DNA from 2 places in the Comamonas sp. DB36 genome. Region 1 is predicted to be linked to the other one. Evidence: riboswitches for the same ligand, from Rfam matches in the RefSeq annotation. Region 1 holds a riboswitch; the other holds the start of a gene.
What was found. A riboswitch is a leader RNA that binds a small molecule or an ion and turns the genes downstream of it on or off. The one in region 1 is predicted to bind cobalamin.
Positions count from the first base shown of each region.

Region 2: linked by a shared signal. The riboswitch ahead of ACSVDO_RS07725 (TonB-dependent receptor domain-containing protein) and the one ahead of ACSVDO_RS11495 (TonB-dependent receptor domain-containing protein) in region 1 are both predicted to bind cobalamin.

Region 1 is NZ_CP196631.1:2,490,995-2,497,987, forward strand. It holds gene sstT (serine/threonine transporter SstT) at 1-1,206, shown strand, start outside; gene ACSVDO_RS11490 (CopD family protein) at 1,217-1,687, shown strand; cobalamin riboswitch at 1,695-1,925, shown strand; gene ACSVDO_RS11495 (TonB-dependent receptor domain-containing protein) at 1,988-3,841, shown strand; gene ACSVDO_RS11500 (ABC transporter substrate-binding protein) at 3,823-4,710, shown strand; gene aptA (omega-aminotransferase AptA) at 4,775-6,118, shown strand; gene ACSVDO_RS11510 (DUF3297 family protein) at 6,166-6,414, opposite strand; gene ACSVDO_RS11515 (heavy metal-binding domain-containing protein) at 6,477-6,815, opposite strand; gene ACSVDO_RS11520 (MarR family winged helix-turn-helix transcriptional regulator) at 6,888-6,993, opposite strand, start outside.
Region 2 is NZ_CP196631.1:1,618,297-1,625,289, forward strand. It holds gene ACSVDO_RS07695 (putative bifunctional diguanylate cyclase/phosphodiesterase) at 1-1,307, shown strand, start outside; gene ACSVDO_RS07700 (CsbD family protein) at 1,871-2,089, shown strand; gene ACSVDO_RS07705 (hypothetical protein) at 2,192-2,767, shown strand; gene ACSVDO_RS07710 (YoaK family protein) at 2,867-3,649, opposite strand; gene ACSVDO_RS07715 (cell division protein ZapA) at 4,074-4,445, opposite strand; gene ACSVDO_RS07720 (DUF904 domain-containing protein) at 4,442-4,657, opposite strand; cobalamin riboswitch at 4,786-5,023, shown strand; gene ACSVDO_RS07725 (TonB-dependent receptor domain-containing protein) at 5,101-6,957, shown strand; gene ACSVDO_RS07730 (cobyrinic acid a,c-diamide synthase CobB) at 6,939-6,993, shown strand, end outside.

The sequences.
Region 1 (6,993 bases):
CACCTGATGCAGCGCACCAGCCTTGTGACGCAAATCGTGCTGGCCTTGATTGCCGGCATTGCGTTTGCCTTTCTTTTCCCGGCGGCCACGCCCGGTGTGGGGCTGCTGGGCAAGCTGTTCATCTCGGCGCTCAAGGCCGTCGCCCCGGTGCTGGTGCTGATGCTGGTGATGGCGTCCATCAGCAACCACCGCCCCGGAGACTCGACGCTGATTCGCCCCGTGCTGTGGCTGTATGTCGTCGGCACACTGGCCGCGGCCATCGTCGGCGTGTTCGCGAGCATGTTGTTCCCCTCGACGCTGGTGCTGCAGACCGCGGCCACGGGCGTCACACCGCCGGGCAATGTGCAGGAAGTGTTGATGGCGCTGGTGCTCAGCGCCGTCGACAACCCGGTCAACGCCCTGCTGAGCGCGAACTACATCGGCATTCTGGTCTGGGCCGTGGGCCTGGGACTGGCGCTGCGCCATGCGAGCGAAGGCACGCGCAAGCTGCTGGGCGACCTGTCGAACGCCATCACGCTCGTCATCCAGGGCGTGATCCGCTGCGCGCCGCTGGGCATCTTCGGCCTGGTCGCGGCAACGTTTGCCGACGCCGGCATGGCCGCGCTGCTGGGCTACGCCCACCTGCTGACGGTGCTGGTCGGCTGCATGCTGTTTGTCGCGCTGGTGGTCAACCCGCTGATCGTGTTTGCCAAGATCCGCCGCAACCCCTATCCGCTGGTGCTGATGTGCCTGCGCGAAAGCGCCGTGACGGCGTTCTTCACGCGCAGCTCGGCGGCCAACATTCCGATCAACCTGGCCCTGGCCAAGCGTCTGAACCTTGACGAAGACACCTACAGCATCGCGATTCCGCTGGGCGCGACCATCAACATGGCCGGCGCCAGCATCACCATCAGCGTGCTGTCGCTCGCCGCAGCGCACACGCTGGGCATCGTCGTCGACATTCCCACGGCCATCCTGCTGTGCGTCGTGGCCTCGGTCTGCGCCTGCGGCGCCGCGGGCGTGGCCGGCGGCTCGCTGCTCTTGATTCCGCTGGCCTGCAGCCTGTTCGGCATTTCCAGCGATGTGTCGATGCAAGTCGTGGCGATCGGCTTCATCATTGGCATACTGCAGGACTCGGCCGAAACCGCGCTGAATTCCTCCACCGACGTGATCTTCACCGCCGCGGCCTGCCAGGCCGAGGAGCGAAAGAACGCGGCACTGATCTGAGACCTGTCCCATGCTGTTCGCCCCCCTGAAATACATCCATCTGCTGGCCGTGATCGTCTGGCTGGGCGGCATGGCGTTCTCCCACTTCTTCCTGCGCCCCGCCGTGCAGTCGCTGGCGCCCGCGCAGCGCGTGCCGTTGATGCACAACGTGCTGCAACGCTTCTTCGCGGCCATGCTGGTGACCGTGGCCGTGGTACTGCTGTCGGGCGCGGGCATGGTCGCCTCGGTCTATCACATGGCGGACCAGGCCGAACTGCAGTTCCAGATGCCGCTGGCCTGGAAAGTCATGACCGCGCTGGGCCTGGTGATGGCCGGCATCTTCGGCCATATCCGCTTTGCGCTGTTCAAGCGTCTGGACCGCGCGGTGCAGGCCGCCGACTGGCCCGCAGGCGGCAAGGCATTGGCCAGCATCCGCGTCTGGGTCGCGGCCAATCTCGCAATAGGCGTGGCCATCGTCACGGCACTGCGGCTGTCCGTTTGACAGCGCCGATTAGAATCACCGCGTTGGTGCTGGCCCGGCAAATCTTGCCGGGCCGTTAAACGGGAAACAGGGCGGCGATGCGCAATGCATCGCTCCAGCCTGTACTGCCCCCGCAACAGTGAGTGAAGCGGCCCGAACATTCGGGCCGGCGCGCATCGACAAGCCACTGGCGCAGCCGCCGGGAAGGCGATGTGCGTGATTCACCAGTCTGGATACCGGCCAACAAGGCGGTTGCTGCATGCGCGGCAACCTTGTGAGTGAAGCGCCGGCGGGGTCGCGGGCGCGAACTGGTAATCCTTCATGACTATTTCCTTTCGACCGAACACCGGCGCTGCGGTGCGACTGCACGCCTGCGCGTTTGCCGCCATGGCACTGTGCGCGCCGGCCTGGGCGCAGACCGGCTCCGCGCTCGACACCCTGGTGGTCACGGCTGCGCGAGAAGCCCAGCCGCTGCGCACCGTCACCGCCGACATGAGCGTGATCGACCGCGCGGCCATAGAGCGCAGCGGCGCCACGGGCGTCGCCGACCTGCTGGCCCAGGTGCCTGGCGTGCAGATCACGCGCAACGGCGGCCCGGGCCAGACCACCTCGGTGTTCCTGCGCGGCATGGGCAACCAGCACACGGCGGTGTTCGTCGACGGCGTGCGCTTCAACAGTCAGGAACTGCAGGGCGGCGCAGCGTGGGCCGCGCTGCCGCTGGCGCAGATCGACCGCATCGAGATACTGCGCGGTCCGGCCGCGGCCATCTACGGTTCGGACGCAATGGGCGGCGTGGTGCAGATCTTCACGCGCCAGGGCGACGGCCCGCTGCGTGCATACACCGAAGCCGGCCTGGGCAACCAGGGCACCTCCAAGATTTCCACCGGACTGCAAGGCGGCGCCAACGGCTGGAGCTATGGCCTGCATGTGGCGGACGAGCGCAGCGACGGTTTCGACGTGAACCCGGGCAACCCCTGGACACCCAACCCCGACCGCGATGGCTACAGCAACAGCTCGCTGGGCCTGAACGCGGGCTACAGGCAAGGCATTCACCAGATCGACACGCGCCTGCAGCACAACCGCCTCAAGGCGCAATACGACCAGAGCGCCGCGCCGTTCGACGACTACGACCGCGTGAAGAACACCTCGGGCACGCTGCGCTGGCAGGCCGCCTGGAGCGATACCTACCAGAGCGTGGTGCAGCTGGGCCAGGCGCGCAGCGACATCCGGCGCTTCACCGATTCCCCCGAAGGCAACGACGGCCGCAGCAGCAACTACCTGCTGCAGAACCAGTGGAAGCTGGGTGACAGCCGCGTCAACATCGATCTGGAGCGCCGCGAAGACCGGCTGAACACCGATTACGCCTGGACGCAGAACACCGACAGCAAGCGCGTGCAGAACTCGCTGTCGGCCGGCTGGCGCTATGCCAGCGGCCGGCACCAGCTCGACGCCAACGTGCGCCACGACCGCGTGCGCGAGCAGCAAAGCAAGACCACGGGCGGCCTGGGCTATGGGCTGCAGCTCAATGACAGCCTGCGCTGGGTGGTGTCGGCGGGCACGGCCTTTCGCACGCCCACGCTCTACGAGCGCTTCACGGGCCAGGCCGCGGCGGATCTCAAGCCCGAAAGCAGCGCCAATGTCGAAACCGGTCTGCACTACAACACGGGTAACCAGCAGCTGTCTGCCGTCGCCTATCGCAACAAGATCAAGAACCAGATCACCTATGACTTCACCAGTTCGCCGGCCTGCAACTGCTACCGCAACTGGGAAAGCGTGGAGCTCAAGGGCCTGACACTGACCAGTTCGACGCGCCTGGACCGCATGAACCTGGGACTGTCGCTGGACTTCCTGAACCCCAAGAACCTCGAGAACGGCAGGCTGCTGCCCTACCGCTCCAAGCGCATGCTCAAGCTCTCGGCCGACACCCAGCTTGCAGGTTGGACGCTGGGCACCGAAGCCCAGCTCTACAGCGCACGCTTTGTCGATGCCGAGAACTCGGCCAGCCTGGGCGGCTATGGCGTGGTCAACCTCTATGCCCAGCACCAGCTGGCCAAGGACTGGTCGCTGCTGGCACGCGTCAACAACGTCGCCGACCGCGACTATGCGCCCACCAAAGGCTATGCCAACGCGGGCCGCACCCTGTTCGTCAGCGTGAAATGGGCGCCCGCAAACTGAGCGCGCGCCTCGCGCCCTGGCTGCTCGCGGCCTGCGTGCTGCTGGCTGCGACCGCGCCCGCGCTGGCGTACGGCGTGCGCGATGCCCAGGGCCGCACGGTGGAATTCGCCCGGGTGCCGCAGCGCATCGTGTCGCTGCTGCCTTCGGTCACCGAGTCGCTGTGCGCGCTCGGCGCCTGCGCGCGCCTGGTCGGCGTCGATGCGTTTTCCAACCACCCGCCCGAGATCGCGGCGCTGCCGCGGCTGGGCAAGTCTTCCGCGCCGTCGGTGGAAGCCATCGTGCGCCTGCGGCCCGACGTCGTGCTGCTGGCCTATTCGCCGCCGCTGATGGCCCAGCTCGCGCAGTTCGGCATTCCCGTGCTCGCGCTCGACGCCCACGATATCGCGGGCATGCGCGCACAGTGGCGCACGCTGGACGCCTTGCTGCAGCAGCAGCGCGCCGAGGCGCTGAACGCGCGCCTGCAGGACGGAGTCGAGCGCGTCGCGCAGTCGGCGCGCGCCCATGCGGGCCGCAGCGTCTATTTCGAAGTCGACGCCACGCCGTATGCTGCCGGCAGCACCTCGTTCATCGGCGAATTGCTGACCCGGCTGGGCGCGCGCAACATCGTCGCGCCCGCGCTCGGGCCCTTCCCGCGGCTGTCGCCCGAATATGTCGTGCGCCAGAATCCGCAGATCATCATCCATACGCCCGAAACGCCGGCCAGCGCGTTTGTCCAGCGCCCGGGCTGGCGCAGCATCGATGCGGTGCGCAGCGGCCGTATCTGCACGCTCAGCACAGCCGAAGTCGATCTGGTCTCGCGCCCCGGCCCCAGGCTGGACCAGGCCGCGGCCGTGCTCGCGCGCTGCCTGGCGCTTTCAGACAAGCCCTAGTCCGGCTGGACAGTGACCGCAAGTGCTGGCACGCTAGCCCCCGCACTGTCCACTGAAAGCGCGCATGAACTTCGCCGATATCACCGCCCACCGCATGGATGCGGCCTGGCTCGATGCCCACTGGATGCCGTTCACCGGCAACCGCAATTTCAAGGCCAGGCCGCGCATGGTGGTCGGCGCCCAGGGCGCGTATCTGCGCGATGCCAGGGGCCGCGAGATCTTCGACGGCCTCTCGGGCCTGTGGTGCTCGGGCCTGGGCCATGGCCGCAGGGAGATCGCCGAGGCGATAGGCCAGGCCGCGCTGCAGCTCGACTATGCGCCGGCCTTCCAGTTCGGCCACCCTGCGGCCTTCACGCTTGCCAACCGCATCAAGGAGCTGATGCCGGCCGGCCTGGACCATGTGTTCTTCACGGGCTCGGGCTCGGAAGCCGCCGACACTTCGCTCAAGATGGCGCGCGCCTACTGGCGCGCCAAGGGCCAGGCGGGCAAGACGCGGCTCATAGGCCGGGAAAAGGGCTATCACGGCGTGAACTTCGGCGGCATTTCGGTGGGCGGCATCGCCGGCAATCGCAAGCTGTTCGGCCAGGGCATAGAAGCCGATCACCTGCCGCATACCCAGCCGCCGCCGGGCGGCTTCCACAAGGGCCTGCCCGCGACCGACGGCCGCGCGCTCGCCGACCGGCTGCTGGACATCATTGCCCTGCACGATGCCAGCACCATTGCGGCGGTGATCGTCGAGCCGTTCTCGGGCTCGGCCGGCGTGGTGGTTCCGCCGGCGGGCTATCTGCAGCGGCTGCGCGAAATCTGCACCCAGCACGACATTCTGCTGATCTTCGATGAAGTCATCACCGGCTTCGGCCGCTGCGGCGGCTGGACGGCGGCGCAGGTCTTCGGCGTCACGCCCGACATCCTGAACTTCGCCAAGCAGGTCACCAACGGCGTGCAGCCGCTGGGCGGCTGCGTCGCGAGCAAGGAGATCTACGCCACGTTCATGGCCGCGGGCGGGCCCGAATATCTGGTCGAGTTCGCCCATGGCTACACCTATTCGGCCCACCCCGTGGCCTGCGCGGCCGCGCTGGCCACGCTTGATCTGCTGCAGCAGGAAGACCTGCCGGCGCGCGTCAAGACCATGGCTCCGCATTTAGAGAATGCGGTCCACGGCCTGCGCGGCGCCAGGCATGTGCTGGACATACGCAACTTCGGCCTGGCCGCGGGTTTTTCCATAGACCCGCTGCCCGGCGAGCCCGCGCGCCGGCCTTACGAGATCGCCATGAGATGCTGGGAGATGGGGTTTTACGTGCGCTATGGCGCCGACACCATCCAGCTCGCGCCGCCGTTCATCAGCACCCAGGCCGAGATAGAGCGCCTGGTCAGCGCGCTGGGCGATGCGCTGCAGGCCTGCAACTGAAAAAAAAAGCGCCCGAAGGCGCTGGTTCAAGGAAGGCGCAACAGCGCTTACTTGTAGAAGGCCTCGACCTTGCCCTTGATCTTGATCAGCAGCGGACGGCCCTTGCGGTCCAGTGTCTTGCCCGCGGGCACGCGCACCCAGCCTTCGCTGATGCAGTATTCCTCGACGTCGAAACGCTCCTTGTCGTTGAAGCGGATGCCGATGTCATGCTCGAACACCGCGGCCACATGGTGCGGGCTGCTGGGGTCGATGGAGAGGTGGTCGGGCAGCGCAGGGGCTTGGGTGGAGTCGCTCATGAAAACCTTTCTGTGCATTGAAGAATGCGTTCAACCCGCGATTTTCGCGGATTTTCGCGCGCTCAGCGCCCAGCGCCTTCATTCCCCAGTACCACGGCCGTGCCGCTGGCCGAGACCATCAGCATTCCATTGCCCTGGCCCAGCACCTCGAAGTCCAGATCGACCCCCACCACGGCATTGGCGCCGAGTTTTTGTGCCTGCTCCTGCATTTCCTGCAGCGCGACCTGGCGGGCCTTTTGCAGTTCCTTCTCGTAGGTTGCAGAGCGGCCGCCCACGATGTCGCGTATGCCCGCGAACAAATCCTTGAAAACGTTCGCGCCCAGGATGGCTTCACCGGCAACGATGCCCAGATAACGGGTGATGGGCCGGCCTTCAACGTTGGGAGTGGTCGTCACAAGCATGCGTTCACCTTGGAAATGAAGAGGATCTGATTGTGCCTGCGCGCTGCGGCCGCGCCAAGGCCGGGCAGCGCCTCACTCCGTGAACTTCGCCGCCGCACTGCCGGCCGCAAGACTGGGAGCGCGGTTGCGGCCTTCGTTTTCGTGGTTGATCTGCGCGACCATCTGCATGAAAAGCGCG
Region 2 (6,993 bases), 870 kb from region 1:
ATGTGGGCGAGGCCATAGAGCGCGCCGCGGATACACACGAAGTGTTCGCCATCCTGTTCATCGATCTGGACCATTTCAAGATCATCAATGATTCGCTGGGCCATCAGTTCGGCGACCGCGTGCTCAAGCTGGTCGCCGAGCGTCTGCAGGCCTGCCTGCGCTCGGCCGACATGCTCAGCCGTCTGGGCGGTGACGAGTTCGTGCTCTATCTGCAAGGCTGCGACGAGGCCTTGGCGGCCAGCGTCTCGCAGCGCATCCTGGGTGAAATGCTGCATCCTTTCCTGCTTGATGGACTGGGGTTCTCGGTGCAGTGCAGCATCGGCGTGGCCCAGTACCCCAGCCACGGCCACACGCTGGACGAGTTGATCATGCAGGCGGATACCGCGATGTACCGCGTCAAGGAGCGCGGCCGCGGCCATTACAGCTTCTACCAGCCGCAGATGAACTCGGGCCTGCTGTCGCGCATGAAGCTCGAACACGCGATGCGCCAGGCGCTCGAGCACAACCGTATGGCCGTCTATTTCCAGCCGCAGGTGCATATCGGCAGCAACCGCATCATGGGAGCCGAGGCGCTGCTGCGCTGGACCGACCCCGAATTCGGCGTGGTTTCGCCCGCGGTGTTCATTCCCATGGCCGAAGAGTCGGGCTACATCGTGACGCTAGGCGCCTGGGTGCTCGAGCAGTCGATCCGCGAAGCCGTGCACTGGAGCGACCAGGGTCTGCCGCTCAAGGTGTCGGTCAATGTCTCGGCGCTGGAGTTCCGCCAGACCGATTTCGTCGAGCGGCTGCAGCAGTTGCTGCTGCGCCATGGCTTGCCGTCGCACCTGCTCGAACTCGAGCTCACGGAAAGCATCCTGCTGCAGGATGCGCAGGAAATGGCGGCGCGTGTGCGCGCCATCGCCGACCTGGGCGTGGGCCTGGTGATCGACGATTTCGGCACGGGTTACTCGAGCCTGGGCTATCTTAAGAAGCTGCCTATCGCCAAGATCAAGATCGATCAGTCGTTTGTGCGCGGCCTGCCGCACGATCAAGGCGATCGCGCCATCGTCAGCGCCATCATCAGTCTGGGCAAGGCGCTGGGCACGGAAGTGGTTGCCGAAGGCGTGGAGACCAGCGAGCAGCGCGACTGCCTGCGCGATCTGCATTGCCATTTCTTCCAGGGCTTTCTGTGCTCTCCCGGACTGCCGGCCGAAGCCTTCGGCGCGCGCATGCGCGAGCAGGGCGTGCTGGGCGAGGATGACTGGCATGCGGGCGCGGTCCCGGGCCAGGGGCTGGGCCTGCAAAGCGGAAGTTCGGGCCGCCAGTAGGAGCGGCCGGAAGGAATTTGCTGCGTCGTTGTGCCAGGCGCAGGCAATGCGCCTCGCCGGCCGCGCCTTGCCGGCCGCGCCTCGCCGGCCGCGCCTGACCTCGACCACAAGTCTTGCGGGGGTTGGCCACTCCAGAAGCCGTGCACGGTGCGCCTTGCACCGTCGCCTGCCGCATGGTCCAGCGGGCGCAGGTTGGGGCACAGGCGACCACGCTTTTGCAGCCCGTTCGCAGTGGCGCTGCGGCCTGCTGGCCGGCTTTTCTTGCTGAATTGGTTTCAGAATGAAAATGCGCGCAAGTTAATGATGTGTATCGATACACTTTCTTGCGACGATATTAATTTCGCGTGTACATAAAACGTTGAATTAATAAATGCTATCGCTTTTTATTTTTGATTGCCATGCTTGTTTCGTGTAGGCCTAAGCCGACTGGCATAAAACTTCCTATCCCACAAGTCAGCTCGAGAAGGCGATATACATTAAATACACATTTCGCTTTCTGGTGAATGTGTTTGAAAATCAGCAGGCAGCAATTGCGGCCTGCTTAGATAAAAAAAGGATTTTTTATGAACGAAGATCGAATTGCAGGAAATTGGAAACAATTCAAGGGCAAGATCCGCGAGCAGTGGGGCAAGCTCACTGATGATGATCTTGACGTCATTGCCGGCAAGCGAGATCAGTTCATCGGCAAGATCCAGGAGCGACAAGGCATTCTGAAGGATGAAGCCGAAACGCAACTGAAGGAATGGGAAAAGCGCAATCCCGACTTCCGTTTCGATAAATAACGGTTCTCGCCGTCCACGAGCTTGTCCAATGCAGTCGCGCATGGTTTTCAAGAGTTGATTCCATTGCCCATGACTGCGCGTTAAAAATACAGGGAGATAATCATGAACTTCAAACAAAAACTGACCGCCGTTTGCGCCGTTGCCTGCATGTCGTCGGTGTTCGCCATGACGCCCGCTGAGCACAAGGCGGCCAAGGATCAGATCAGCGCTGATTACAAGGCAGCGAAAGCACAATGCAAATCCCTGATGGGAAATGCCAAGGATGTCTGCGAGAAAGAAGCCAAGGGCCGTGAAAAGGTCGCCGAAGCTGAACTCGACTACCGCGGCGATGCCAGCGAGCGCCATCGCCACAACCTGGCCAAGGCCAAGGCGGATGCCGCCTATGACGTCGCCAAGGAAAAATGCGATGACCTGAAGGGCAACCCCAAGGATGTCTGCGTCAAGGATGCCAAGGCTGAGCATGTGAAGGCGCTGGAAGCCGCCAAGGTTGCGGATGCGCGCGCCGAGACCAACGTAGCCCCCGCCAAGAAGGCTGCCGACGTGTCGGAAGCGCGCAAGGATGCGAACCAGAACGTGCGTGAAGCCGAATACAAGGCAGCGCGTGAGCGTTGCGATGCTCTGAGCGGCGATGCCAAGGACAAGTGCGTGGCCGACGCCAAGCGCGTCCACGGCCAATAACAGGCTCCAGCAGCTCTGCGGGCCCGTATTGCGGGCCCCGGGCTGATGCACGCAAGCCGCAGTTCTCTCACGGGAACTGCGGTTTTTTTGCGCCTGAAATCAATCGCTGGCTTTCAAGAAGTCCGCGAGCCGCATGCTCGAGCGCCTGGCGTCGCGCAGGAAAGGCGGCACGGAGAGTGCGAGCAGCAGTGCCGCCAGCGGAACGACACAGAAGAAGCCGATGTGCTTGAACCCGAGTGCGCCGGCGAGGCTGCCGAGCACGAACATGCCTATGAGCCCGGCGCAGGTGCGCATGCGCGTCCAGTCGTGCCTTACCGCTTGGGCGTCGGCCAGCGCTGTGCCGGCGTGGCGTCGCCAGAAAAGCATCTTGCCCAGTTCCATGCCCAGATCGGTGAAGTTGCCCGTCATATGGGTGGTGCGCGTGCTTCCGCCCGACGTCTTGGAGCCCACGGCATTTTGCAGGCCCATCATGAAGGACAGCAGCAGCACGGTGAGCGGAACGGCAAACGGCGTGTTCCAGGCAAGCGTCGCCGCGCCCATGATGCCGAAAGGCAGCAGCATCAGCGCCTCGAGCATCAAGGGCAGGGCATAGACGCTATAGTGTTGGCGCTGGCGTCCCCAGTTGACCAGCACCGCGCACACGGCGGCGCCTGTCATGAAAGACAAGATGGCGCCCAGCGCATTGAGCAGCAGCTTGCCGTTTTCCAGCACCAGGCCGTCTGCCAATTGCGAGGCAAAACCCGTCATGTGCGAGGTGTACATGTGCAGCACCAGAAATCCGCCTGCATTGACCGCCCCCGCATTGAACGCCAGCAGCCACCCCAGGGCCAGATTGGTGGAACGTGCACGGTGGCGATTGGTGAGATGGCGAAGTCTGCGCATAGGAAGCTCCACGGACCTGTTTTTGCGAAATGCGCCCTGCGCTTGCAGCTGACCGCTTGGCGGGCCTCGACCAGCGGGCCAGCCCGCTGCCGCAACGGGGGCGAAAATGAAAAAGCCCGCATCAGCGGGCAAATTCAATTCAAAACAGCTGTGCAAGTCACTGGCGGCGGCGATGAACGCTCGCAACTTGCACAAGAAATAAGGTGTCTGCGAAACACCGGACCGGCATCCTGAACCGGGGTTCAGGGGGGCAAGGGCAGCTTGACGTTGGGTTCATCTAACGCGAGACGATCACGCTCATCAAGCGATGTACCAAGCCCGGGCTCAATGAGCATTGGTTCAAGGAAATATAAAGCCCGGCAGATTCGCAGACGCTTTCATTGTAGTGCGGATGCGCGGAGCTGGGCGCGGCCGGGCCGATTTTTTACAGTAATTGTGCGTCGGCCTCGAGCGCCTGGTCGAGGCGTTCGAGCAGGGCCACGATGCGCTGCGCGTCGGCCTGCTGCTGGATCATGGCCTGGGCCCAGGCGTCGGCGGCCGCCGGATCTTCTTCGACCTCAGCGGGCTGCTCGACAGGCTCGGGCGCGGGGGCGCGCTCGGCGGTCACGATGTCGAACGCCATGTTGAGCGCTGCCAGCACCGCCACACGCTCGCGCGAGCGCACCTTGCCCGCATCGCGGATGCGGGCCATGGTGTCGTTGACGCGGGACACGGCTTCGAGCAAGCGCTCCTCGTGGCCTTCGGGGCAGGTCAGCAGATAGCTTTGGTGCAGGATCTGGACATCAAGTTGCTTCATATGCCGGCTCCCTCGTTGCTGGGCAGGCGTTCGATCAGCGCATCGACGCGCGCACGCGCGGCGCTCAGGCGCGAGCGCAGCGAATCGCGCTCCTGGGTCAGTGCAGCGACCTGCTCGGCCAGCAGGGCATTGGTGCGCTGAAGCTCCTCGTGGCGCAACAGAAGTCGCTCCACGCGGTCGGAAATAAGGTCGAGGGGTGACTGGGCAGACATAGACTCGCTGATTGTAGAACTTGTAGCCCGGGATATGCGTAAGAAACAGTAGCGAAGGCGCTGGATGGCGCCGCAAATTCTCCGTCGTCCTACAAAACGGCAGGGCCGGCCCATGGAAAGCGGGCGCGGATACAATCACCGCCGTTGGTGCTCGTGCGCTTGGCTCCCGGGCGCGCAGTTCAACGGGAAGCAGGGAGGAGTCGCCGCGATGCGGATGTTCCGTGCCTGCGCTGCCCCCGCAACGGTCAGCGGATGAGTGTTTTTGCGATGCTCGGCTCTTCTTTACTTGCCACTGGCGCTGCGCTGGGAAGGCTTGCAAGAGTGTGCTCCGCCCAGCCCGGATACCGGCCAACGAGGTGTGGTCCGCCGTCGCCCGCGACACGGATTGCTTTGACCCATAGCTGACGGGAAGGTCGGCGCCGGGTGCCTTCACGTTGATACTCATGTTTTACCCTTCTTCCGGCGCTGCCGCGCCCTTGTGCGTGCGCCCCTGCGTTCTGGCCCTGGCCTTGTCGGCTGTTTTCCCCGGCGTGCAGGCCCAGCCGCTGGCCGAAACCCAGAGCACGACGACCGTGGTCACGGCCGCGCGCGCACCCCAGTCCGCGCAGCAGCTGCTGGCCGACATGTCCGTCATCGACCGCGCGACCATAGAGGCCAGCGGCGCGACCGGTCTGGCCGATGTGCTCGCGCGCCTGCCGGGCATCCAGATGGTGCGCAACGGCGGCCTGGGCAATACCACCAGCGTCATGCTGCGCGGCGCCGATACCGCCTATACGGCGGTCTATATCGACGGAATCCGCTTTTCCTCGCAAAGCGGCAGCGGCGGCCCGACCTGGGAAAGCATTCCGCTGGCCATGATCGATCGCATCGAAGTGCTGCGCGGCCCGGCCGCGGCCATCTACGGTTCCGACGCGATCGGCGGCGTGGTGCAGATCTTCACGCGCCGTGCCGAGCAGGCGTTCACGCCGTCGGTGTCGGTGGGCCTGGGCTCGAACGGCACGCGGCGCGCCCAGGCCGGCGTCAGCGGCGTGGGCGGCGAAGACAAGGCCTGGGACTATGCGCTGGACATCGCCGGCGAACGCAGCGACGGCTTCGATGTGCGCCCCAGCCGCAATGCCGACCGCGATGGCTACAAGAGCCTGTCGGGCGCGGCGCGGCTGGGCTGGCGCATCAATGACCAGCACCAACTGCGCGCTTCGCTGCTGGCCAGCGACATCGACGCGGGTTACGACAACAGCACCCGGCCGGGCGTCGATGACCGCAGCCTGCACCGCATGCATGCCGCGGGCATGGAGTGGAGCGCGCAGTGGAGCGAGCGCTGGAGCAGCGTGCTCGCGCTCAATGCGTCCGAGGATCGCTACGAGACCACGCCCACGGCCTATCTGAGCACCACGCAGCTGCGCGGCATGTCCTGGCAGAACCAGTGGCGCCTGGGCGCGCAGACCTTCTCGGCGACGCTGGAGCGCCGCGAAGACGCGCTGCAGAATGCGCCTGTGGATCGCGAGCGCGCGCAGAACGCGCTGGCGCTGGGCTACCAGTGGCATGCGGGCAAGCAGCATCTGCAGGCGCAGCTGCGCCACGACAGCGACAGCGAGTTCGGTGGCAAGCAAACCGGCAGCCTGGCCTACGGCTACGACCTCACGCCGCAATGGCGCGCTACGGCCGCAGCGGCCACGGCGTTTCGCGCGCCCACGCTTTACCAGCGCTTCAGCAATTACGGCACGGCCAGCCTGACGCCCGAAAACGGCCGCAACCTCGAGCTGGGTCTGCGCTACCGCGCGCAGCAAAATGAATTCTCGGCCACGGCCTATCGCAACCGCGTGAGCGACCAGGTGTCGTATCAGGCCGGCGCGCGCGGCTGCGCGAGCGCGCAGGGCTGCTACGTGAGCGTCGCCCAGGCCGAATACCAGGGCCTGACGCTGGCCGCCGCGACCCAGGCGCTGGGCGTGCGCTGGCATGGCGCGCTCGACTTCAATTCGGCCAAGGACGGCGCCACCGGCCTGTACCTCACGCGCCGCGCCAGACAGTTCGGCACGCTGGGCGCAAGCCGCCGGATCGCGGGCTGGCAATGGGGTGCCGATGTGCAGTGGAGCGCGCGCCGCTTCGACGACGCGGCCAACACCAAGGTGCTGGGCGGCTATGCGCTGTGGAATCTCTCGGCGAGCAAGACGCTCGCGCGCGACTGGAAGCTGCTCGCGCGCCTGGACAATGCGTTCGACAAACACTATGAGACCGCCGCCACCTACGCCACCGAAGGCCGGCGCTTCTTCGTGAGCCTGCAATGGACTCCCACACCTTGAATTCCGTGCGCTGCCCCGCGCTGCTGATCACCGCGC